4 regions of the Vibrio sp. 1401 genome follow, and region 4 is predicted to be linked to each of the others. Evidence: predicted binding sites of a transcription regulator. Region 4 holds the regulator's gene; each other region holds the start of a gene.

Region 1 (5,385 bases), on a different contig from region 4:
ACATCATCAACCTTATCGATCAAAGTCGTGTGATACCCTTGTTCGCAAAGCTTCGCTGCTTGAATCCAACTCTCAGACTCTCTGTTTTGTTCAAAGCTAATGAGCAGACACTTTCCTTTGGAAGCGGCTTTGTTTTCAGAATCGATAACAAGGGCAAGTCGAGTGATCAAACAAGTCTGAAATAACCCTACCTGTAAAGATCGCAGCGATCCTTTTACCATGTCTAGCGCATCAAATACTGGGCTAATAAACTGATCAATAACGAGTTTTAGTGGATACTCTTTAAGAACAGAGGCAAGTAAACTCTCTGCTTTTCCTCGATTCAGGGTAGACAGCGCAAGCAGCATGTTTTCAACTTCTTCGAGTGTGCGAACCTCGTTTTTGACTTCGACATCGGCGCTTTTTCCTAGCAGCCCCTTCACTTTACCAATCGAAATCCCCTTCGCGAGCCAGCTCTGGACTTCGCGAATCGTATCGAGATCTTGCTGGCGATAAAGTCTGTGTCCTTTTTCAGTTCGCTGAGGTTGGATCAAGTTGTATCTTCGTTGCCAAGCTCTCAGCGTAACTGGTTTTACACCCGTGATTTCTGCGACATCTCGGATCGCGTATAGTTTTTCTTCTGAACTACAAACCATAGCGTAATCTCATCTCCTGCGGATACGGTTCTAAAAACTTCTGTTTTGCTAAATACTCGTCTGGGTAAGTATTTAAGTAATGCTTAATCAATGTAAGTGGTGCTAGCAGAGGCAGCATTCCGATACGGTAGTCGTGAATCACTGTCGCTAACTCTTCTTTTTCTTCTTTAGTTAGTGAGCGTTTGAAGTACCCTTGTAAATGCATCAACACATTTGTGTTGTTTTTGCGGCTAGCCCGATTCGTTAACGCCTTCATAAGTCCTAAACGATACTCTTGGTAAAAGTCTTCAATTTCATAATTAGCGACATCAGCGACTAAGCGGCCAAGGGAGCGGTATGACTCTGGGTGGTGTGCCATTAACGTCAGTTTGTAGCGCGAATGAAAGTCGATGATTTTGCCACGAGTAGGCTCACCATCCATCGAGCCGTAAAAGTCATTTAGACAAAATACTCGAGTAATAAAATTTTCTTTCAATACAGGGTCGTTAAGTCTGCCATCCTCTTCAACAGGCAACCAAGGCATTTTTTGCATCAATGTTTGTGTATACAAGCCAACACCTTCTTTCGCAGCACTGTTCTTGCTGTAAACCTTGACTCGCTCCATGCCACAAGTTGGTGACTTGGCACAAACGATGTAACCACAAAGCTGCTCGCTTTGAAGTTCATCTACTTTATTGGCCGAGTAAGTGAGCATATTGTCGGTATGATCATTTTCTGGATTTTTGGTTTCAACCAATGCAACACGCTCTTCATTAGAAACAAGACGAATTGTTGGACGGGGTACTGGCATACCTACGCCGACTTCAGGGCATACCGAAACAAAGTCAAAATACGGGCTGAGCTCTTTAGTCACAAAGTTGCTCACCTTATGACCAGAGTCAAAACGCACTCGTTCACCCAAAACACACGAACTGATACCTACTTTGATTGAAGATTCCATGATGACGCATCCCTATACAAAAAGTTTTGTTGTATAACTTATAGCAAGCCTTTCCAGATTGTACAAGAAAATAAGTTGTACAATTTAATCGTTTTACTTCACTCGAAAGTATTTCGATCAACCAGCTGTCAGAAAAAAGTTTGGCCCAAAAACAAAGAATTTGTGCGCGCAATCGACAAACTGCTCAAAAGCAAATCGATTGCTCTTTTGATTTCAACAGATTTGGTTATCAATAGTAGTTGCAGTTTCTAAATGCGTGGTTTTTGTGACTAAGCTCTCAAGGGGCTACTGTACGTCCCGATATTATTGCCTCAACGAAAACGAACAAGTTCAACAGAATTGGTAATAGCGTTCTATAATAGAGGCGTTTTATCAAAACAAAACTTTGGAGAGCACTTATGGCAACCCCACACATTAACGCACAACCAGGTGATTTCGCTGAAACAGTTCTAATGCCAGGCGACCCGTTGCGCGCTAAATACATCGCTGAAACGTTCCTAGAAGATGTGAAACAAGTTTGTGACGTTCGCAACATGTTCGGCTTTACTGGCACTTACAAAGGCAAAAAAGTTTCTGTAATGGGCCACGGCATGGGTATCCCGTCTTGCTGTATCTACGTACACGAGCTAATCGCTGAATACGGCGTGAAAAACGTTATCCGTGTAGGTAGCTGTGGTGCAGTACGTGACGACGTGAAACTAATGGACGTTGTTATCGGTATGGGTGCTTCTACAGACTCTAAAGTTAACCGTATCCGTTTCAACAACCACGATTTCGCAGCAATCGCTGATTACGGTCTTCTAGAAGAAGCAGTTAACCAAGCGCGCGCTCAGGAAGTGCCTGTAAAAGTAGGTAACGTATTCTCTGCAGACCTGTTCTACACACCAGAAGCAGACATCTTCGAGAAGATGGAAAAACTAGGCATCCTAGGTGTAGACATGGAAGCGGCTGGTATCTACGGCGTAGCAGCTGACCTAGGCGCGAAAGCACTGACTATCCTGACAGTTTCTGACCACATCATCCGTGGTGAAAAACTAAGCTCAGAAGAGCGTCAGAAGTCGTTCAACGACATGATGAAAGTTGCACTAGAAACTGCAATCAACATCTAAGAACAAATAGTAAGTAATAATTTGCAGCCAGAGTTATGCTGGCTGCCCGAATTATCCCGAGGGGGCGATTGTGTCTAACGGCGAACTGCCAAAAGACGCAGATGGGTTACAACTCAACTTTTGTAAAACATTGGCGTGTGACAACTTTGGATTGAGTGATGCAAAGCGTTACGTTCTGCAACATGCGAACCCTAAGCGTCCGGCGATGGTATGCCGTGAATGTGGAGCTTTCCCCCCCTTACTTAATAATCGCGATGTCGTGAACGAACTTCATCGCCTGCGGCACGTCCACAGTGACGGGTTGCCTGCTTGCCGTAATGATGATTGCGACAACTTTGGACTTTCTGTCCACACTCACAAACACCTCTATCACGCTTTCGGTTACAGTGGCGATCGCCAACGTTACCGCTGTAAAGTGTGTCAAAGTACCTTTGTCGACAAGTGGTCTGGTGCCAACAAGAAGCTTCAATTTCAAGAGAACTTGATGGGTTTATTGTTTACGGGATATTCCGTACGAGAAATCTGCCGCAAGCTTAGTATTAACCCAAAAACCTTTTACGATCATGTTGACCATATAGCTAGCCGCTGCCGCCGCAAGCTGGCAACCATTGATGCGCGCTGGGTAAACCACGCAACGCATTATGAATTGGCCTCAAACTATATTGCATTGCAACCGAACAGCAATAATGGTGTGTATTGGATTGTTTCTGGCGAAGCGCATTCTGGCTATATTCTTTGCCAGCACGTCAATTATTCCGCTGATGAAGAGCCAATCGCAACGCTCGATCATAATCCTTACGATGAGGTGTCTCGTTTTGTTTCCCAGGAGTATGTAGCGGAAGCAAGTGAGCCGCTTGCGGAACCTTCTTATCACCTCAGAGAGCGAATTGACCAAAAATACCAAACAATTTTGGCTCGCGGTAACGTAGAAGACCCTCTTGGTAATCTATCTGTATTTCATTACCCTTCAAAAGGGGCATTAGTCCGTCCGCCATACACCTCGTATGCACACTATTTGCACGTACTTGATATGTGCTGCCCAAACAAACGTGTATCTCTATACATGCCTCAAGATCCCCTACTACGTTCAGCTGCACTGAGCGTTTGTTTACCTCGTATTAAAGAGAAAAGTGTCGACTTGATGTACGTAGAAGAGGACGCTAGTTGGGACATGAGCACTCCCTTTGGCAAAGTCGATATCGCCTATATGAGTTGGTGGCGCGATCGTTGGGCAATCTCTAGTCAAAACGAAAACCACAAAGGCATTTGCTACCTCGCTGGCGATCAAAATGAGCCTGAAAAATGGTTTAACGTTGCGACAACTCGTCATGTGAAGTTTTATCAAAACCGCTTTCAGATTCTTTTCGAAAGCTTCATTAACGAGCCACGTCGCAAATTACGACCTGCTGGTATTTTACCTCTTTTAGATATATTCAGAGCTTGGCATAATTTGTGCTATCAGGATAAACAAGGTCTTACCGCTGCACAAAGGTTAGAAGTCTCTGATGCACCTTTGACAATCAAACAGCTCCTATCGTAGCTATTCTATTGGTAATTTAGATGTAGTAATTAGGGGTTGTAACGGTATACATTACGGCCCCTGATCGTTTACCAAAACGTTATCCGCATCGCTTTGGTAAAGAAACATGCATCTAACCACTTAATATTAGGTGTGATTTCCAGTTCGATAGTCATGGATGTGAACGTTGGATAAAAACCAAATTCAGCTAGAAGATGATCTCACTAAGCTTAAAGGCCAAATAAAATCGGCCCCTAAACATACCTTTAATATTGCGCAGCAATATCGTATCCGCGCGGAACAAATTTTATTTGTGGACGGAGAGATCAAAGCCTTACTCATCATGGCGCAATGCTGTTGGTGCCTAATGGATTACCGACAAGGCTTAAAACTCGTCAAAGACGCTTACAGCAAACAAACACAGCTTGAAACCGACGATCATCTCCCGGAAATTCTCCATCTTTTTGCACTCCAATATTGGGGCCAAGCAAAGTATTATTCCGCGCAACAATATTGGATTAATGCGCTCGAACAATCTGCTCTTGTTGATGATGTTGAAATTCAAATCGAATCTCTAATTGGGCTTGGTAATGTATGGCGCATCACTAATGAACACCAACTTGCCGCTTCAACTCATGAGTTAGCCGTTAAAGTGGCAAACAATGTTCGTATTGCTTGGTTAGAAGGCAAAGCGCGCATCCTATTAGCTTGGGACTATTACTTACTAAATAAGTTTGTCGAGATGCTTACGGTACTGGATGGAGCAACCGAAGTATTAAAAGATCATGATGACAGTACGTGGCAAGCCGAGATCTGGGACTTTAAAGGGTTAGCACTGCTTGGACTAGAACGCCTTGATGCGGCCGAAGAAGCCACCCAAAAAGCCCACCAGCTCGCCATTGAGCATGATCTCGTTTGGATGAAAGCACACTCTTTTATTAGCCGAGCAAGACTTGAGCTTTTGCGCCAAAATACAGACAGCGCTGCCAAGTTGCTACTTGCAGCAGAAGAGTCTGCACTCAGTTTCGACCACGGTGAGCTACTCAGCCAAATTTGCTTCCAACAATCACGAGTCGCTGAAGAACAAGGAGACTTTGAGTCTGCGTTTAACGCGTTCAAGAAATACCGTAAGCACGCACTCAAAATGCTCAAAGAACAAACTCACCGAATCAGCATGGATAA
Region 2 (5,385 bases), on a different contig from region 4:
GTTCAAAGTCCAGGCATGTCCCAGTGGCTAAAAATGGAATTGGCCAAAGAGTTTGGTGTTGCCGCGAACATTGATTTTCCGCTCCCTGCGACTTTCATTTGGGAAATGTTTACGCAGGTATTGCCAGACGTGCCAAAACGCAGTGCGTTTAACAAAGAAGCGATGACGTGGAAGTTGATGCATTTGCTTCCGGGGCTTCTCAACCAAGAGGTGTTTTCGCCGTTAGCGCAGTACCTCAAAGATGACATTGACCACTCTAAGCTGTATCAGCTGGCTGAGAAAATTGCCGATATTTTCGATGGTTACTTGGTGTATCGTCCGGAATGGATCGCAAGTTGGGAAGCTGGGCAGAGTGTGCCAGAGCTGGAAGATGAGCATCCGTGGCAGCCGATCTTATGGCAAGCGTTGTATGATCACACTGTGTCATTAGGACAGTCTCCATATCACCGTGCCAACCTTTATGAGCACTTTATCGACACGTTAGAGAGTTTTAACGGCAATTTTGACCATTTACCCAAGCGTTTGTTTGTTTTTGGCATTTCTTCGTTGCCGCCTCGCTATATGGATGCGCTAAAAGCAATTGGTGAACACATCGACGTGCATCTGATGTTCACCAACCCGTGTCGTTATTACTGGGGTGAAGTTCGAGATCGCAAATATCTGGCTCGTTTGGCGGCGAAACATCGTCAGCACGTTGTGTGGCAGGACGATCACTCGGAAGTGCAAGGTGAAACTGAGCAACTGAAAGGATCACTGGAAGATAATGTGATCGATGAGCTGCACACCGATGTGGTCGGAAACAGTCTGTTGGCATCCATGGGTAAACTCGGGCGCGACAATATGTATCTGTTGTCTCAGCTGGAATCTCATGAAATTGAAGCCTTTGTTGATGTTGAGCGCGACAGTCTGCTCCATCAATTGCAAGCGGATATTCTCAATCTTGAAGAACATCAAGATGACCAACAGATTGAAAACAGTCATCACAAACAAGTGGTTAGCTTGGGTGATAAATCACTGAGCCTACACGCTTGTCACAGCCCGATGCGTGAAGTGGAAGTGCTGCATGATCAACTGTTGGCGATGTTCGATGCTGACCCAACGTTAAAACCGCGCGATATTATCGTGATGGTCGCGGACATCAACGCTTACAGCCCTGCGATTCAGGCGGTCTTTGGTAACGCGCCGGGTGAGCGTTTTATTCCATATTCGATTTCTGACCGAACCGCCGATCAAGAGAGCCCAATTCTGGCCGCATTTATGCAGTTGGTGAACTTACCCAATACGCGCTGTTTGGCATCAGAACTACTCGAACTTCTGGAAACTCCGGCGATATTAAAGCGTTTTGAACTCAGCGAAGGTGATTTCTTACAAGCTAAACAATGGGTTGAGGAATCGGGAATTCGCTGGGGATTGGACGCCAATACCGGACGCGAATTTGAACTGCCGGAAACCCGTCAAAACACATGGCAATTTGGTATTCAACGCATGTTGCTTGGCTACGCGATGCCAGAATCCGCAGGTTTGTTTGAAACCGAGCAAGGCAGTTTGTCTCCGTACAACGAAGTGCAAGGCATGGGCGCAGAGCTGGCGGGCAAGTTGGCACACTTTATCCAACAAATTAGCACTTATCGAAGCAAACTTTCTCATGTTCAAACTATCGATGGTTGGCGAGAGACTTTGGTTTCACTGCTGGATGACTTCTTCTCAGTTGAGTTAGAAGGCGAAATGGCGCTCAAATCCATTCGCGATACGCTCAGCCAACTCAAAGAGCAGTTAGCTGATGCCGCATTTGATGATGCTTTATCGCCGTCGATCATCAGCCAATACCTTCAAAATAAATTATCTGGCACACGAGTCAGCCAGCGCTTCCTTGCTGGTCAAGTGAACTTTTGTACCCTGATGCCGATGCGCTCTATTCCGTTTAGAACCGTATGTCTACTGGGGATGAATGACGGCGTGTACCCGCGTTCTATGCCGCCAGAAGGCTTTGACTTGATGACAGGAAGAACCAAACCGGGCGACCGTTCGCGCCGAGATGATGACCGTTACCTATTCCTCGAAGCCATGTTGTCTGCACAGCAAACGCTCTACATCAGTTATGTTGGCCGTTCAATCCAAGACAACACCGAGCGAGTGCCTTCGGTTCTGGTTTCTGAGCTGATGGAATACTGTCACCAAAACTATTGTTTAAGTGGTGATGAAGCGTTGCCCGTTGATGAGTCTGGCGACAACTTATTAAATGCGTTGGTGAATACCCACGCCATGGTGCCGTTTAGCCCAAGTGCGTTCCAAGGCATGCATGCTAGCTACGCGAAAGAGTGGATTCCAGCGGCATTGACTCAAAGCAGTCAATCGCAAGGCTATGTCCGTCGTGATTTTAATCGGGCATTAGACGACTATCTGTTGGGAGCGACGTTCCCGCTTGAGCTCGACTTAGTCGAGTTGCAACGTTTCTGGCGTTTACCAGTGCAGTATTTTTTCAATCGTCGTTTAAAAGTAATCTTTGAACCGCCACTACCGGTGATGGAAGACGACGAACCCTTTGTTTTAGGTGGTTTGGAAAGCTATCAAATGCGTGATGAGCTGTTAGAAACCTTGCTTGAAGCGACATTGATGCAGCCAGAGAAAAAAACAGAGGTGCTTAAACACTTTATGAGTCAACAGCGCGCGCAAGGCAAACTGCCGGTGGGGGCGTTTGGTGATATCGAATTTGAAACCAACCGAGTTCAGGCGGAAGAGCTGGTGGATAAACTGGCGTTTTTATCTGGTGCGCCTCAAGACGATTTGGAAATCGACCTGACGTTTGATTCCTTGTTTGAGCGAAATGAAGGCGAAGAGAAAAACGTTCGCCTAACAGGTTGGCTAACTCAATGCTACCAATCCGGTTTGATTCGCTATCGAAGCGGTAAGATTCGATCGCAGGATTACCTTGCAGCGTGGATCGATCACCTTGCCATGTCGGCGTCGGGTCATGCTAAGAAAACTCACATCATTGGTTACGATCGTAAAGAAGGCGCGCTGCATTTGATCTACCCAGAAATTGCCGATGCGCAGTATGCCAAACAGCTACTGACTGAATTAGTTCGCTTATTTTTCGAAGGCATGACTAAGCCTTTGCCTTATTTCCCGAAAACGGCGTTGGCTTGTGTTGAAGCGGGCTTTAGCCGCGGTCAGTGGGTCGATGACGAAGAGAAATCTTTGAAGAAAATGGCTGACGCATTCAATGATGGCTTCATGAGCCCGGGCGAAGGCAGTAATGCGTACATCTCTCGAATTTGGCCTGCTTGGAATGATGAGTTGGCCTCAGAAGTTCGTTTGCTGACAGCATTAGTACTGCAAGGTGCGCGCTTAGCGGTTCAAGACGCTGATGATGTAAAAGCGTAATAAAGACAGCTGGATAAAGAGAAGGAAGAGTAGGGTGGCCGCCAGAAAATCATTATTTTTTGTAGGGCGTTCGCTGTACGGCCACAAGGTCAGAGGGACCATGATACTTTTGTTTAATTCATTTGAGTTGTGCCGCCAAAAAGGTTTGGCTTATCTCGTGGGGCGCATACTAACGGTACGTCTTATGGATAACCGTGAGAAAGATCTCACAAAGCTCTAAATTATCCAACTTGTTAAACATATTAATAGAATTTTTAACTATAGATCACATTTATTAGGTGATACGTCCTAGTAAATAATCCGGAGAGATTCAGCGTTATGGATCAAATGTCAGGTGCAGAGTGTCCTCTACATACGTTAGACCGCACAGAGCAACCTCAACCAACGCCACTAGAACCGATGACGTTTCCTCTGCACGGTGCGAGGTTAATCGAGGCATCAGCAGGTACAGGTAAAACCTTCACTATTGCAGGTTTATATCTGCGTCTTTTGCTTGGTCATGGCAGCGCGGAAACTCGACATCGCGTACCGCTTACGGTCGACCAAATTCTGGTTGTAACCTTTACCGAAGCGGCAACTGCGGAATTACGCGATCGTATCAGGGCAAGAATCCATGATGCGCGAATCGCGTTTGCGCGTGGACAGAGTTCCGACCCGGTGATCCAACCTTTGCTTAATGAGTTTGACGATCACAAGCAAGCCGCAGAAATTTTATTGCAGGCAGAGCGTCAGATGGACGAGGCGGCGGTCTACACCATTCACGGTTTTTGCCAACGTATGCTAACGCAAAATGCGTTTGAATCTGGCAGCCGATTTAATAACGAGTTTGTGACCGATGAAAGTCACCTAAAAGCGCAAGTTGTAGCCGATTACTGGCGCCGCAATTTCTACCCGTTGCCATTTACCTTGGCTGGAGAAATTCGCCAGCTATGGGGCTCTCCATCTGCGTTATTGTCTGACATCAGCAATTACTTAACTGGTGCGCCGTTAAGCCTTTCTGTTCCGGCAATGAAAGGCAGTTTGGCTGATCTTCATACTGAAAATTTGAAAAAAATTGATGAATTAAAAGCACAGTGGCGAGAAAGCCAAGATGACTTCTTAACGCTAATTTCAGGTTCAGATATTAACAAACGCAGCTACACCAAAAAGTCTCTGCCGACGTGGTTGGAGGCGGTAAACGCTTGGGCGGCAACGGAAACTACAGGTTACGATTATCCAGACAAGCTGGAGAAATTCGCGCAAAACGTCTTGTTGGAAAAAACACCGAAAGGCAGTGCGCCGCAGCATGCGGTATTTGAAGCCATTGAAACATTTCTTACCAACCCAATCAGCTTAAAAGCGCCACTGCTTGCTCATGCAATTGAACATTGTCGTGTGATGCTGGCTAACGCGAAAAATCAAAAACAGTGGCTCTCTTTTGATGATTTGCTGACGCAACTTTCTGCTTCTATCGATACGGACGAAAGCGAGCTTTTGGCTGAGCGTATTCGTACTTTGTATCCTGTCGCAATGATTGACGAGTTCCAAGATACCGACCCGCTTCAATACAGTATTTTCAGCCGTATTTATCTGAACAACCCAGAATGTGGTTTGTTTATGATCGGTGACCCCAAGCAGGCGATTTATGGCTTTCGTGGCGCAGACATTTTCACTTACATCAAAGCGCGTAACCAAGTAAGTGCCCACTACACGTTAGGAACCAACTGGCGTTCTAGCGCAGATATGGTGCAGGCGGTAAACCAAGTATTTGCTTTGCCAGACAGTCCATTTATCTATGATTCGGACATCCCGTTCTTACCCGTTAAGTACAGTCCCAATGCCGAAAAACGCATTTGGACTATCGGTGGCCAAAAGCAACCCGCGCTGACTTATTGGTTGCAAGAAGCGGACGATAAACCGCTACCAAAAGGCGAGTATTTGACTCGGATGGCGGAGGCGACCGCAAGCCAAATCCAAACCATTTTGACGCAGGCTCAACAGGGGCAAGCGTGTCTGGTGAAT
Region 3 (5,385 bases), on a different contig from region 4:
GTGAGATTGGTCACTCCTCTATTAGATAATCGTACGCTAAGCACACATATCGTCTTCATCGGAGACAAGAGCCAGTTAGATATATTTGACCGACTGAGTGCCGTTTTAGATCAACGAGAAATTACTTCTGAATTTTTTGAAATTCCATCCGCTGTTAATACATCGCTGATCAAACAAGCAATTCAAAAACTGGCAAAAGACCTTCATGAACGCGGCGAAGATGTAAAATTGAACGCGAGCTGTGGTCTTCGTCATCGCTTGTTGTCGGTGTACGAAGTTTTCCGTACCTATCGCTGGCCAATTTTTGTGGTTGAGCCTAGTAGCGATAAGCTTTGTTGGTTATACCCTGATGGCAAAGAAGATACCCAAGTCGAAGATCACATTACGATTGCAGATTACCTCACTATCTTTGGTGCACGCGGCGAGTTTCACCACGTTGATTTACCACCTCTTCTTGATAAAAAATTGTATGAACTTGGTGAACGATGGGCCTCAAATGCGCTTGAGCTTGGGCCAGGTCTAGCAACACTTAACTACCTTGCAACCACATGCCGCAAAGAACAAAAGCTTGATGTCGAGCTCTCCGAAAAACAGCAGGGCTACCGTGAGCTCAACATGTTGCTTTCAGATTTAGTAGAAGCAGAAATCGCCACCTATGAGAATGGCGTTTTAACGTTTGCAGATGAAGATGCTCGACGCTTTTCAAACGGTGAGTGGTTAGAAACTTTGGTTCACAGCACCGTGAAGCAAATCCAAGACACCATGCCGACGATCCAAGATCGATCGTTAAATGTTCAGGTTTATCGTAAACTTGGTGAAAGTGAAGTACGCAATGAGTTAGATGTCGCAACAGTTGTAAACAACAAGCTGCACATCATCGAGTGCAAAACCAAAGGCATGAGAGATGACGGCGACGATACTTTATATAAGTTAGAATCGCTTCGCGATCTATTAGGTGGCTTACAAGCGCGCGCAATGTTGGTGAGCTTCCGTCCTCTTCGTCACAATGACATTACTCGTGCTGAAGACTTAGGGCTAGCCCTGATTGGCCCTGATGAGCTTAAAGATTTAAGAACGCACTTAACGGCTTGGTTTAAAGACGCGGGCGGTTCAGACGAGATATAGTGCCATTAAGAAAAGCTAAAATTCACAACGATAAAAAGCAGCATTAATGCTGCTTTTTTTATACCTAAATTTTAGCTGTACGCATTTCTATAAGTAGAAAAAAACCAGAGGTTAGCCTCTGGTTTTTTCTGTTTGTTTAAATGCCAACTATAGCGGCTTAAAGCATTTTACGCGCTGCTTCTACAACCACTTTAATTGAACGCGCTTCCGTTTCTTTCAGAGTTGAATGATCTGGAATCTCTTTTTGTGTACGGTTGATGATAACACCAGCCACACAACCCGCTTTTAAACCAGAGCTCGCACACATTGTTAGCAGTGTTGCAGACTCCATCTCGAAGTTAAGTACGCCCATGTCTTGCCATTCTTGCATAGAGCCTTGGAAACGCTTAACAACACGACCAGAGAACGTATCGTAACGTTCTTGACCAGGGTAGAACGTGTCGCTTGATGCAGTCACACCCATGTGAACTGTAGCGCCAGACTCTTCTACCGCTGCTTTCATTGCGGTTGCTACTTCAAAGTCAGCAACTGCTGGGAATTCCATAGGAGCAAAGTGTAGGCTCGCACCGTCAAGACGAACTGACCCCGTCGTTACGATCATGTCACCCACGTTTACATGCGGTTGAATTGCACCCGTTGTACCAACACGTAGGAAAGTGCGAACACCAAGCTGTGCCAATTCCTCAACTGCGATAGAGGTAGAAGGACCACCAATACCTGTAGAACAAACCACAACAGGTTTACCGTCTAGCTCTGCACGGTATAGCGTGTATTCACGATGGCTTGCTAGAAATACTGGATTTTCCATTTGTTCTGCGATTTTTTGAACACGCGCTGGGTCACCAGGAATGATCGCTAGAGTCGCACCATTAAGATCAGCTTCAGTAACACCTAAATGGAATACAGCTTGAGACATAAGTCGCTCCTTATTGTGGCTTATTTTATGAACAATAAGCTCATTAATCAGTTATTGGGTACAGATGCACTGTAGCGAACCTTTCACCAACATAGAGTGATCACAATCACAATGACAAAATGTAATGAAAATGAAATTTCAAACAAAACTGGTATCGATCACACTTTAAGGGGCGTTAGATCATTTTGTTGCATAGCAATGCGTGATTTCAAGGACGAGAAAAACGTCTGATCGCATCAGGTGAATACGGTTAAAAAAAGCCCGATACACGAATGCCTCGGGCTATTAATGAGTGGGATCATTGGTTAGGTCAGTTATTTGATCTGTTTGGACTCAAAACGAAGTAATCTCAACGCATTCAATGTCACCAGTGCTGTTGCACCACTGTCAGCTAATACTGCAACCCACAACCCAGTAACCCCAAGTAAACTTGTCACTAAGAATACACCTTTCAAACCTAGCGCTAACGCGACATTCTGACGAATGTTACTTAGCGTCGCACGCGACAGTTCTATCATGGCAGGTAGCTCAATCAACCGGTTGTGTGTTAACGCCGCATCAGCAGTCTCGAGCGCAACATCCGTACCGCCTCCCATCGCAATACCAATGCTCGAAGCTTTCATGGCTGGAGCATCATTGATACCGTCTCCCACCATCGCAACGGTATGTTGTTGTGATAGTTTCTCGACGTAATGCACCTTGTCTGCAGGTAACAAACTCGCTTTATAATCCAAGCCTATTCTATTTGCCATTGCTTCTGCACTTCTCGGGTTGTCACCCGTTAGCATCACCGATGTGACCCCAAGTTCCTTCAACATTGCGATGGCTTGCTGGGCATCTGAGCGCAATGTATCTTGCCATGCGATCACGCCAATGACCTCGTCATCGTAACGAACAATGACAACCGTTTTACCTTGTTGTTCCAACGTAACCACTTGCTCTTTGGCTTCTTGAGAAAGTGGAAAGTCTGCCTTTGAAGGCGTGACCACTTGGACCATTTTTCCATCGACGTAACCAGTGACACCAGAGCCTACTTGCGCGGTTTTATCCAACGCTTCAGGAATAGTAAGCCCCTGCTCTTGCACTTTGGTAACTAAAGAAACCGCTAGAGGATGACTTGAACCAACCTCGATTGACGCAGTTAGGCTAAGTAACTTGTCTTCATCCATATCAAAAGCAAAGACGTCAGTCACTTCTGGTTTACCTTGCGTCAGTGTCCCAGTTTTATCAAATGCGACAGACTCAACCTTGCCAAGCAACTCAAGCGCCGCACCACCTTTGATCAATGCGCCCCGCTTAGCAGCTGCCGCCAAGCCAGAAGTGATCGCCGCCGGCGTTGAAATTACTAATGCACATGGACAAGCAATCAACAGAAGGGCGAGTCCTCGATAGATCCACGTTTCCCACGGTTGGGCAAATAGTAATGGCGGCGTAACGATAACCATCAGAGACACCAGCATCATTAGCGGCGTATACCAACGGCTAAATTTATCAAGAAAGCGTTCTAATGGTGCCTTACGAGATTCGGCTTCTTCAATCAAATGAAGAATTCGGTCTATCGCATTCTCGCCCTGACGGGAAGTCACCTGTAAGCGAACCACTTTATCGACAACCACAGCCCCGGCCATCACTTTGCCACCGGTTTGATGTTCAACGGGAACAGATTCTCCCGTTAACGCACTTTCGTCAAAACTCCCAAGCGCATCTTGCAAAACACCGTCGGCAGGCAAACGACCTCCAGGTGCGACTTCTATGATATCCCCTGGTTTAAGCTGAGCAGCTGGTACTTCTTTACGCTCTCCATCAATAATTAAAATTGAATTTTCTGGGACTAAGTCCATTAACGCCTGGACACCGCTTCGCGCGCGAGATGATGCATATGCTTCTAACTTTTCACCAATAAGGAAAAGCAATAACACCATTGCGGCTTCGGCGGTTTCACCTAAATATAAAGCGCCGAGCGCCGCTACACTCATTAACGTTTCAATCGCAAAAGGCGTACCGCTACGCGCCAACTTAAATGCTTTGAGCGCGATTGGGTATAAACCAAGTAAACACGTCAAAGTGAATAACCAAGCGCTTATTTGAGGGTCGATCTTAGAAATTACTGCCGCACTAGCCATTGCACCAGCAATCGAGAGAATTTGGATGTTGTCTCTTATGACGCCAAGCCAGCCTTTCTTTGTAGTGCTTGGTTTTGGAGCATCAAGTGAAGAGAGCGGGAAACCCGTTTTTTGGGCTGTCTGCTCTATCGTAGCTATCAGCTCTAGACCATCAAAATCGACGACCAGTTTTTCTGTTGCAAACAAAACCTTGGCTTGGCTGACGCCTTGTAAAGACGTAATGGCTTTCTCAAGCTTTTGCGCACAAGATGGGCAATCCATACCTGACACAAGCCAAGCGTTCCGAACGGAGGAATTACTCTCCCTTGTGGGATCGTCTTCCTCGCCTGTGTCAACGCTGCAGCCTCCTCCACTACAGCAAGAGCTTTCAGAAACATCAACACTGGCCTGAGAGATATTGAGCGAAGATTTTACTGGCGCACAGCATGACTCGCTTGCACCAAGCGGCACCGCAGTTTTGATTTTGCTAGATTGGCAACCTTGATGTTTTGTACACATAATTTTTTCCTTATTGGTATCGGTGATTTACCTATTGCTAAGGATAAACCTTAGAGTAAGCTCCAAGGTCAAGATAAATTTGTACAGTTCGGCGATAGAAAATAAAAAAGACGCCGAAGCGTCTTTCCAAACCAGTTTAAAAGCAATATTCCGTAAAGTTTAAACAGAGAGGTTAAACGGGATGCTTAAAGCACTCATTTAATGTCATTCCTATGGCACGCAGCACGTCTCTTCTTGTGATAACACCAACCAACTTACCTTTGCCATCCACCACTGGATACATTTTCGGCTTTCCAACTTTCATCATGTCAGCCAGTTCAATTACTGACATTTCTGGAGAAACAGATAAGACATCATCATGCATACACTCTTGTACCGTATGTGTATCTTGGCAGTGATAACTTGCTTTCACCAACTTATCTAATAAGTCTTGCTCCGATAAAAACCCAACCACTTTTTCATTTTCATCAATGACAGGGCCACCTAGTGTGACACTTTGCATTACTTTGTTTAAAGCTGCCGAAAGTGACATATCTTTCGTGAAAGTCACCGCTTGCAACGTCATGTAATCTTTTACTTTTAATGAATGCATTCTTATCTCCTTAAGGGCATTTTATTGCGGCCTTTAGATAAGTGTCGCCTAATTTCCTGATTTTACTAAATGGAAAGGAGTAATTTTATTTATAGGCACAGCCTATTGAACTAAAACAAAATTAACTCACC
Region 4 (5,385 bases):
ATGGAGCTAGAGTTTAATCAATGAGTAATCAACACGCTGAATACACACTCACCCTAGAACACCTTTGGCAGTTTAGTCTGCAGTTTTATGGTGTGCGAGAAGTGAAAGAGGCGTGCTTATCATTGCAAAACAACTACCACGGTAACGTGAACCTACTCCTGCTGCTCAGATGGCTCGATGAGCAGCAACTCATTTTCCAAGAAAAAGACTGGCCCTTGGTGCAAGACTGTCTAGGTAGAAGCGAAACTTTACTTCACTCCTTTCGCGACCTTCGTCGCCACCTTAAGTCTCAAGTCAATGACGCTTTGTATCGTGAGACCTTGCAGTTTGAGCTGCAACTAGAAAAGCAGCAACAAGCGGATTTGGTGGACTGCATTAACTCACTTACACTACTCAAAAATGATGGTGACCCACTGACGTTGAGATACTGTCGTCAACTCGGTGGGGAGCATTTGCAGCAAGCCTTTGCTATTCCGGTGCCAAACATTCAACCACCAAAACGCCCATAAATCTGTAGAATACCTATAATCTTTATAAAGGATTATATTAATAAGTTCTTCAACGGACACCGAAGGACCGCATAAGAGCAGTTAGGTATGACACAATTTTTCGCAGCCGCCGGGATCAAAAACCCGCATCTCCAAACACTTTTGCCGCGTTTTATTCGCAAAAAAGCGTTATTTACGCCGATTTGGCAAACCCTCGATACATCCGATGGCGACTTTCTCGATCTCGCGTGGAGCGAGAACCCAACCCAAGAGCCTGCACAAAAAAAGCCGATTTTTGTTTTATTTCATGGATTAGAGGGGTGCTTCTATAGCCCTTATGCCAATGGGTTAATGAATGCATTTGCTCAATCTGGATGGCTGTCGGTGATGATGCATTTTCGTGGCTGCAGCGGTAAACCAAACAAAAAAGCACGAGCTTACCACTCGGGTGAAGTGACGGATGCTCGTTACTTCCTAGAGCACCTTGAACAACGTTTTCCTGATAATCCCAAAGTTGCAGTTGGTATTTCTCTTGGCGGTAACATGTTGGCGAATTATTTAGCCCAATATAAAGACCACCCTATTTTGAATGCAGCGACTATTATCTCAGCGCCTTTAGACCTAGCGGCGTGTGCAAACCGTATAGAACAAGGCTTTTCAAAAGTGTATCGCCGTTATCTGCTTTCTTCACTGAAACGTAACGCGTTACAAAAGCATCATCTACTGCATGGCGAGCTTGCGCTGTCCTACAACTCAATAAAACGTGTCACACGATTGTATGAATTCGATGATTTGATTACCGCACCATTGCATGGCTTCAAAGACGCACAAGATTATTACGACCAATGCTCTGGCTTAAGTAAACTACAGCAAATCACGCTACCCACACTGATCATCCATGCCAAAGACGATCCGTTCATGACCGACGATGTGATCCCGAAGTTTGTTCTGCCAGATAACATTGATTACCGTCTCTTTGAACACGGTGGCCATGTTGGCTTCCTGACAGGAACGGCGTTAAAACCTAAGTTTTGGTTGGAGGAAGCGCTGCCCGCGTATTACGAAAGTATCGCCGCAGATTACCTTTCTGCTGTATCCAAGCAACGAACGCAGTAAACTAGCCGCTCATCATAAAAGTTAGAGGTATTTATGATCATTCCATGGCAAGACATTGCGCCGGAAACATTGGAAAACTTAATTCGTGAATTCGTCTTACGCGAAGGAACGGATTACGGAACCGTCGAGGTTTCTTTGCAAGACAAAATTGATCAAGTCAAAGCTCAATTGGAAAAAGGTGAAGCGGTTATCGTGTTCTCTGAGCTACACGAAACCGTCGATATTCAACATAAAACAAAATTTTAGACCCTTCACATTTTACCGTATCCCACTCGATGACAAGGTATTGTTACGTGCTATAGTGGGATATCGACCGTGCAGTAGTAACTCTACTGCACATTACAGGTAAGTAATTTTCGACAAGGTTTGTCATGTCAGCTAAACACCCAATTATTGCGGTTACTGGTTCGTCCGGTGCCGGCACGACCACTACATCTGAAGCCTTCCGTAAAATGTTCAATATGATGAACGTTAAACCCGCATGGGTTGAAGGCGATAGCTTCCATCGCTTTACTCGCCCAGAGATGGACATCGAAATCCGCAAAGCCCGCGAGCAAGGTCGACACATTAGCTACTTTGGCCCACAAGCTAATGACTTCCCGGGATTAGAAGAGTTTTTCCGTAAGTTCGGGCATGACGGCACTGGCAGCGTGCGCCGTTATCTGCACACGTTTGACGAAGCGGTTCCCTACAATCAAATGCCAGGCACGTTTACACCGTGGCAAGACTTACCCGAAAACAGCGACGTGCTGTTTTATGAAGGGTTACATGGTGGCGTGGTCGATGGCGATGTTAATGTTGCTCAACATGTGGATTTCTTAATTGGCATGGTGCCGATTGTGAACTTAGAGTGGATCCAAAAATTCGTACGTGACACTCGCGATCGCGGCCATTCGCGTGAAGCGGTAATGGACTCAATCGTGCGATCCATGGACGATTACCTCAACTATATCACTCCGCAGTTTTCTCGTACTCACATCAACTTCCAGCGCGTACCGACCGTTGATACTTCCAACCCACTTAATGCAAAAGGCATCCCTAGTTTGGATGAGAGTTTTGTGGTGATTCGCCTACGCGGTATCAAGAATGTCGACTTCCCATATCTGCTGGCCATGATTGATGGCTCATTCATGTCACGCCACAACACGATTGTCGTACCCGGCGGTAAGATGAGCTTTGCAATGGAGCTCATAGTTCGGCCTATCCTACAACAGCTCATCGAAACAGGGAAAATTGGCTAAAAACCTGCCTGCGAAGATGTTTACTTTTCATACCGTGATCATGTGCACAGTTTTGCTTACAAAATCTCAATCATGGCACGATTAAAATCAAGAAATCGTTTTCGAAAAAGGATACTATTTCTTACCGAAACACAAGAGAGCTTGCAGCATATAAAAAGTGCTCTTATTCTAGTAGGCCTAATTCAGGCTTAGCTAAAATATGGATAGCGCAAGCGTACCCTGCAGAGGAAGTGAGATATTATGGTTCTAGGTAAACCTCAAACCGACCCAACATTAGAGTGGTTTCTTTCACACTGTCATATTCATAAGTACCCTTCAAAGAGCACGCTAATTCACGCGGGCGAAAAGGCAGAAACTTTGTACTACATCGTTAAAGGTTCTGTTGCGGTTCTTATCAAAGACGAAGAAGGTAAGGAGATGATCCTTTCTTACCTAAACCAAGGAGACTTTATTGGTGAACTTGGTCTATTCGAGGAAGACCAAGAGCGCACAGCTTGGGTTCGTGCTAAATCTCCTTGTGAAGTTGCTGAAATTTCTTTCAAGAAGTTCCGTCAGCTTATCCAAGTAAACCCAGACATCCTAATGCGTCTTTCTGCGCAGATGGCTCGTCGTCTTCAAGTAACTAGCCAAAAAGTGGGTGACCTGGCGTTCCTAGACGTAACTGGTCGTATCGCTCAGACGCTTCTGAACCTTGCAAAACAACCAGACGCAATGACTCACCCAGACGGCATGCAAATCAAGATCACTCGTCAAGAAATCGGTCAAATTGTTGGCTGTTCTCGTGAGACAGTAGGTCGTATCTTGAAGATGCTAGAAGAGCAGAACCTAATCTCTGCTCACGGTAAAACCATCGTGGTTTACGGTACTCGTTAATCTCGAACTAGAGTGACACGAACAAAATTATAAAAGCCACCAATGGCAACATTGGTGGCTTTTTATTTACTCATGACCAAATGAGATAGGGTGCAGCGAACACTAATGAGTAAGCTTAACAGGTTAACCCTAAAACTTAGCCATTCGTACTTTCAAAGATTTTGTCAGCTGAAGCGGCCACGAAACCTGGGTACAAATCACCATTTTCCATCGGATAGCGCTTAGCAAATTCATAAAACCCGCCAGGGATAATTTCAGTGCCTTCGCTAAAACGAACCGCTACTTTATCTGCCATGGTCGATGACTGCTCTAGCAACACCTCAGGAGTGCCCTTCACTTCACCACCATTTTCATTAATGGTAAACCCAGCGGTACGCAGATGATCGTTTACCTGCTTCACTTCTTCATATTCATTGAGCTGGTTAACGCTCACCGTGAAGTGGTTTGCTCCGTAACCATGCGCCGCAAGCCAAGATGCGTACTCACTTTCTTTAGCCAACGTTTGGTAATCAGCAAAGCTTAAATCCCACAAGCGTCCACCATGTAAGAATGCGCTATCTTTCAGCTTGTCAGCATCGATTTGTGCCACCAAATTTTTCACAATCTCTTGTAGCTCAGGCGAGCACTCTTCAACTTTTAGCTCACTAATAAATACTTTAGGTTGCTTCGGATCTGGGTGCTCATAGTGCTTAGCAACCAGCTTTTTGCTTTCGAAAATGTAATCACCACACGCCTTGTAACCAATAGCTACAAATGGCTTAGCTAGAGTTTCAATACCAAGAGGCGCGATATTGAAGGTACGTAAAGCTATATGATCATTAATCAGAGGCTCATCTTCTTGAAGCAGCTGATGCACTTTAGCAGCCGAAGGGCAAAGACGTTGAATGTAATCTTGCCATAGCGATTCAAATAACACATCGGGCGTCATAACGACTCCTTGTTACGAGATGTAGAGTTTAAAGGTAAGCGGAAGTTGGCTGCTCGTTCACAACAAAAGTTGTCCAGAATAATGAACGAGCAACCATCAACCTGTGACGGTAAATGCCAGTCAGTCAACACGCTTTTCCGAGTCTTTGCTCACTTTTCGTGTTCTGCCAACGATCACTACAACCCATACCTAAATGATGCGCCGGCAAGGTGAGCCGCAATGCATAGTTGCGACTCTATTATTAAAACTTATAGCGCTACACCTGGACTCAATGTTGCAGGCAAGACAGTTTCTTGACCTTCCATTGATGCCATTGGGTACGCACAGTAATCTGCTGCGTAGTAAGCGCTTGGGCGCAAGTTACCCGACGCCCCCGGACCACCAAATGGCGCATCACCGCTTGCCCCAGTAAGCTGGCGGTTACGGTTCACGATTCCTGCACGAATGTGGTCAACGAAGTATTCCCATTCTTGGTCGTCGGTTGAAACCAAACCAGCAGATAAGCCAAAGCGCGTATCGTTTGCTAGCGCCACGGCTTTGTCTAATCCTTCGTAGCGCACCACTTGCAGAAGTGGGCCGAAGTACTCTTCATCTGGTAACTCAGCAATGTTCGTTACATCAATGATGCCTGGAGAAACAAACGCCGCCTCTCCTGCTTTCGCTTCAATCAAGCTTTCACCGCCAAGAGACTGTAGATTAGCTTGTGCATCAAGAATAAACTTGGCTGCCGCGACCGAAA

What was found. Region 4 encodes CRP, which controls carbon source genes, mostly activating them, when cyclic AMP is high. Its sites were predicted from a motif close to TGTGANNNNNNTCACA; they were not measured.
Region 1: the regulator CRP is predicted to act here: its motif matches at 1,840-1,855, upstream of deoD (purine-nucleoside phosphorylase).
Region 2: the regulator CRP is predicted to act here: its motif matches at 3,578-3,593, upstream of recB (exodeoxyribonuclease V subunit beta).
Region 3: the regulator CRP is predicted to act here: its motif matches at 2,137-2,152, upstream of udp (uridine phosphorylase).

What each region holds. Positions count from the first base shown of each region.
Region 1 is NZ_JAWOWF010000025.1:31,836-37,220, forward strand. Features, by position in the region: gene R7Z77_RS13910 (MerR family transcriptional regulator) at 1-635, opposite strand, end outside; gene R7Z77_RS13915 (YbgA family protein) at 625-1,575, opposite strand; gene deoD (purine-nucleoside phosphorylase) at 1,974-2,684, shown strand; gene R7Z77_RS13925 (hypothetical protein) at 2,755-4,224, shown strand; gene R7Z77_RS13930 (hypothetical protein) at 4,391-5,385, shown strand, end outside.
Region 2 is NZ_JAWOWF010000024.1:5,258-10,642, reverse strand. Features, by position in the region: gene recC (exodeoxyribonuclease V subunit gamma) at 1-3,384, shown strand, start outside; gene recB (exodeoxyribonuclease V subunit beta) at 3,784-5,385, shown strand, end outside.
Region 3 is NZ_JAWOWF010000046.1:19,027-24,411, forward strand. Features, by position in the region: gene R7Z77_RS19400 (DUF1887 family protein) at 1-1,125, shown strand, start outside; gene udp (uridine phosphorylase) at 1,283-2,041, opposite strand; gene R7Z77_RS19410 (zinc/cadmium/mercury/lead-transporting ATPase) at 2,356-4,662, opposite strand; gene R7Z77_RS19415 (CBS domain-containing protein) at 4,835-5,254, opposite strand.
Region 4 is NZ_JAWOWF010000041.1:29,452-34,836, reverse strand. Features, by position in the region: gene R7Z77_RS18285 (ABC transporter ATP-binding protein) at 1-24, shown strand, start outside; gene R7Z77_RS18280 (TIGR02444 family protein) at 21-509, shown strand; gene R7Z77_RS18275 (hydrolase) at 597-1,604, shown strand; gene R7Z77_RS18270 (YheU family protein) at 1,638-1,850, shown strand; gene R7Z77_RS18265 (phosphoribulokinase) at 1,976-2,845, shown strand; gene crp (cAMP-activated global transcriptional regulator CRP) at 3,086-3,718, shown strand; gene R7Z77_RS18255 (DUF1338 domain-containing protein) at 3,855-4,646, opposite strand; gene astD (succinylglutamate-semialdehyde dehydrogenase) at 4,895-5,385, opposite strand, start outside.